2 regions of the Streptomyces sp. NPDC023838 genome follow, and region 2 is predicted to be linked to the other one. Evidence: riboswitches for the same ligand, from Rfam matches in the RefSeq annotation. Region 2 holds a riboswitch; the other holds the start of a gene.

What was found. Region 2 has a riboswitch for cyclic di-AMP ahead of AB0G17_RS33100 (LysM peptidoglycan-binding domain-containing protein). Riboswitches for the same ligand answer to the same signal wherever they lie in the genome.
Positions count from the first base shown of each region.
Region 1: another riboswitch for cyclic di-AMP. It lies ahead of AB0G17_RS18035 (M23 family metallopeptidase); the one in region 2 lies ahead of AB0G17_RS33100 (LysM peptidoglycan-binding domain-containing protein).

Region 1 is NZ_JBFAAD010000013.1:36,464-38,656, forward strand. Features, by position in the region: gene AB0G17_RS18030 (GntR family transcriptional regulator) at 1-400, opposite strand, end outside; gene AB0G17_RS18035 (M23 family metallopeptidase) at 607-1,377, opposite strand; cyclic di-AMP (ydaO/yuaA leader) riboswitch at 1,391-1,551, opposite strand; gene AB0G17_RS18040 (pitrilysin family protein) at 1,791-2,193, opposite strand, start outside.
Region 2 is NZ_JBFAAD010000043.1:6,078-8,270, forward strand. Features, by position in the region: gene AB0G17_RS33100 (LysM peptidoglycan-binding domain-containing protein) at 82-915, opposite strand; cyclic di-AMP (ydaO/yuaA leader) riboswitch at 920-1,105, opposite strand; gene AB0G17_RS33105 (aldo/keto reductase) at 1,464-2,193, opposite strand, start outside.

The sequences.
Region 1 (2,193 bases), on a different contig from region 2:
GCGTCTCGTGGAACCAGACGTCCAGCGAGCGCAGATCCTCGCCCTGGGCCCGCCGGATGCGCTCCTGACCGAGCCTGACCAGGCCGCGCAGCACCTTGAGATGGGCCTCGGTGCGCCGGGCGGCGGCCCGCGAGGCGGCCAGTGGCTCCAGCATCGTGCGCAGTTCGAGCAGGTCGGCGGCCTCCTGCTCGGTCGGCTCGGCGACACACGCCCCGGCGTGCCGGCGCGTGGTGACGAAGCCCTCGGACTCCAGCGTGCGCAGCGCCTCGCGGACCGGGACGCGGGAGACCCCGTACCGCCGGGCGAGGACTTCCTCGGTGAGCCGGCTGCCGCGCGCGAAGAGTCCCGCGACGATGTCGTCGCGGATTGCCGTGCATACCGATTGCGCCGGAATGCGCATGACCGAACCTCCGCCTTAATCCCCGCGAAACGCGGTCGATCGACGCCTGTTCGGCGACTCTATTCCAGCGGCTGTTAATTCCCTGTGACATGCCGTATGCAATGCATATCTTTTGGCCACGGCCCGCTCACCGCACGGCGGCGGCAGCGCCGAAGCCCCCGGCGCGGGGCGCCGGGGGCTTCGGTGGAGTGTGCGGACGGACCGCGTCAGACGTTGACGCCGTGCGAGCGCAGATACGCGATCGGGTCGATGTCCGAGCCGTACTCCGGGGAGGTGCGGGCCTCGAAGTGGAGGTGCGGGCCGGTCGTGTTGCCGGTGTTGCCGGAGAGGCCGATCTGCTGGCCCGGCTCGACGCGCTGGCCGACGGAGACGCCGATGGACGACAGGTGGCCGTACTGCGTGTACGTACCGTCGTTCATGCGGATGACGATGTTGTTGCCGTAGGCGCCGCCCCAGCCCGCCTCGACGACGGTGCCCAGGCCGACGGCGTGCACCGAGGTGCCGCTGCCCGCGTGGAAGTCGATGCCGGTGTGGCTGCCGGAGGACCAGATCGAGCCGCCGGTCTTGTAGCCGGTGGAGACGTAACTGCCGTCGATCGGGGCGACGAAGGAGTTGAGGCGCTTGCGCTCGGCCTCGCGGGCGGCGCGCTCCTTGGCGGCACGCTCCTCCTTGGCCTTCGCCTCGGCCATGCGCTTCGCCTCGGCGGCGGCGCGGGCCTTGTCGGCGGCGTGCTTCTGGGCGGCGGCCTGGGCGTCGATGCGGTCGGCGAGGGAGTCGCCGATCACGATGGCCTGGGTGATGCCGGTGTCCTCGACGGAGGCCGCGGCGGGCGCCGAGTTCTCGGCGGCCAGGGCCGGGGAGGCGAGGGTGCCCACGACGCCGGCGGTGGCGAGAGTGGCGATGCCCGCTATGTTCGCGCTCTTGCGCGACATGGCGCTCGGACGACGGTGCTTCCCGGTGGCACGGGTGAACGCCATGAAGTGGCGGTGTCCTTTCCTTCCATCTCGCCTACCGGGTTAGCTGACGGGTTCGGAGCAGGAAGGTCTCCTACGGGCCCCTCCGCGGGCGGAGGCGTCCGATTCACCCCAGGGACTGAGTGGGTCCCCGGCTCCCCTGGCTCGCGCCAGTTGGGGACTCGGCGATCGCTGTCCGGTGCCGCGGCTGCGACGGGTGGTGACGGACAGCGCGATTGACGCTAGACGGCTGATCTTTCAATCACCAAACAGACACGTCTTTTTGTAGCGCACGCCACATGACAGACAGGCAACCTCCCCAATAAAACGGACATAAGGAAGGACCCCGGCGGCCACTGGGCCACCGGGGTCCTCGCCCGCCTCGTCCGCCCGCCTCGTCCGGCCGCCTTCGGCGGACAGCCCTGGCGGAGGCTCAATCAGCCCGCGACGACGGTGACTTCACCGATCCCGAGCGCCTTGACGGGCTCCTCGATCTGCGCCGCGTCCCCGACGAGGACCGTCACCAGACGGTCCACCGGGAAGGCGCTGACGACCGCCGCCGTGGCCTCCACGGTGCCCGTGTCGGCCAGCCGCGCGTACAACTGCGCCTGGAAGTCGTCCGGGAGGTGCTGCTCGACCTGGTCGGCCAGCGTCCCGGCGACGGCGGCCGCCGTCTCGTACTTCAGCGGGGCCACGCCCACCAGGTTCTGCACGGCGGTCTCCCGCTCGGCGTCCGTCAGACCCTCGGCGGCGAGCTTGCGCAGCACCGTCCACAGGTCGTCCAGGGCCGGGCCGGTGTTGGGCGTGTCGACCGAGCCGCTGATGGCGAGCATGGCCGCG
Region 2 (2,193 bases):
CTGGATGGTCTGTGACGGACCAGATGGTCCGCGAGGGGAGGCGGTGCGGCCGAAGGCGGCGACCTCGTCAGGGGGCTTCGATCAGTACGCGCCGTTCACGTTGTCGATGGAGCCGTACGTCTTGGCCGCGTAGTTGCACGCGGCGACGATGTTGGCGACGGGGTCGTAGCTGTCCGTCGACGTACCCGGCACGTGGAAGGCCTGGAAGGTGGGGTCGATGACCTGGAGCAGGCCCTTGGAGGGCGTGCCGGCCACGGCGTTGGAGTCCCAGTTGTTGATGGCCAGCGGGTTGCCCGACGACTCGCGCATGACGTTGCGGTAGATGCCCTCGTACGAGCCCGGGATGCCGTGCTGGGCCATGATGTCCAGCGACTGCCGGATCCAGCCGTCCAGGTTGTTCGCGTACGTCGACGTCTTCGCCACGGCGGCGGTCGCCTGGTGGGGCAGCGTGGTCGTCCGCGTCGAGCGGTCGGCCCGGGCCGAGGTGGCCGCACGGTCGGCCGCGGCCGTAGCCTGCGCCTTCTTGCCCACGGACAGCTCCAGGCCCGGGTGGATCAGGGCCGGGTTGCCGCCGATGGCCTGGCGGTTGTCCTGGTAGAGCTTCTTCCAGCCGCCGCTCACGTCGAGGTCCTGGGCGATCTTGGAGAGGCAGTCCCCGGCGACGACGGAGTACGTCGTCGCGGCGGCCTTCTTCACCACGATCGGCTTGGCGGCGGCCACACCCGGCGCGGCGGCCGCGACGGCGGGCGCCGCCTTCACGGCGGTGCCGGAGTGCGGCGCCGCCGAAGGTGCGGCACCGGCGCTGGTCGCGCCGATCACCGGAATGATGAGCGCGGCCCCGCCCGTGCCCGCGGCGGCGATGCCCCGGGTCAGGGAGCTGGACTTCGGGCGGCGGTGCTTACCCTTTGCAGGCATGGCGCATTCCTCTCCTTCGCCTGCGAGGTGAGCTGTCGGGTTCGGGCGAGAGCTGCCCGGCCGCGGCGCACGCGGCTTCACCCCGAGCCGTTCCGTCATCCGGATTCGGCGGCTTACCTGGGTCCCCCGCTCCTGCCATTCCGTGTGTGGGAGGTTTCCGGACAGCGGCAGGATTCGGCGGTCCATCCGGATTTGACGGTGACCGTAAACGAATTCGACTGGCCGAAACAAGACCTCAAATTCATCACGGCATCCGCGAGAAAGATCCACCAGGGAGAGGGAATACGGGCGCCCCTCTCCCCGTACCCCCAACTCCCCCTCCAGGGACCGCAATGCACGCGTTGCGGGCGCCTGCCCGCCAGGGGCCCGCGTGACCCAATTCACTCCTTCTGCCGCTCATGGCAATTCCATCGGCAGCGACTAAAGCGAAAGGTAAGCTGCTTTATCATTCCCAATGAATCGATTGGCGACATAGGAGCGGAACTACCCCTCTGTGGTCCATTTCGGACATCAAGAGATCGAGAGAGGGGCGGAGAGGCTCGATGACCTCAGCTCGGGGACCCGAGCAGTGCCATCTCCTCGGCCGTGAGCCGCAGCGCGCCCGCCGCCACGTTCTCCACCAGGTGGTCCGGGTTGCCGGTGCCGGGGATGGCCAGCACGTGGTCGCCCTGCTGGAGCGTCCACGCGAGGCGGACCTGCGCGGACGTCACCCCGTGCGCGCGGGCGACCGCGAGGACCGCGTCGTTGTCCGTGCCGCCACCCTGCCCCGCGCCGCTCTCGCGCCCCTCCCCGGCGATGGCGAAGAACGGGACGAACGCGATGCCCTGCTCGCCGCAGAGCCGCAGCACCTCGTCGGAGCCCGTACGCCGGCTGTCCAGGCCGTACCGGTTCTGCACACAGACCACCGGCGCGATGGCCTGGGCCTCCGCGAGGTGCTCAGGGTCGATGTTGGAGATGCCCAGGTGGCGGATGAGGCCCGCGTCGCGGAGTTCGGCCAGGGCGCCGAAGTGCTCGGCGAGCGAACCCGGCCCGTTGAGGCGCAGGTTGACCACATCGAGGTGGTCGCGGCCGAGCTGGCGCAGGTTCTCCTCGACCTGGCCGCGCAGCTGCTCCGGCGTGGCCCAAGGCAGCCACTCGCCCGACGCGTCGCGCCCGGGCCCGACCTTCGTCACGATGACCAGATCGTCCGAATAGGGCGCCAGCGCCCGGTTGATGAGCTCGTTGGCAGAACGGAGCCGGGAGAAGTAGAAGGCCGCGGTGTCGATGTGGTTGACGCCG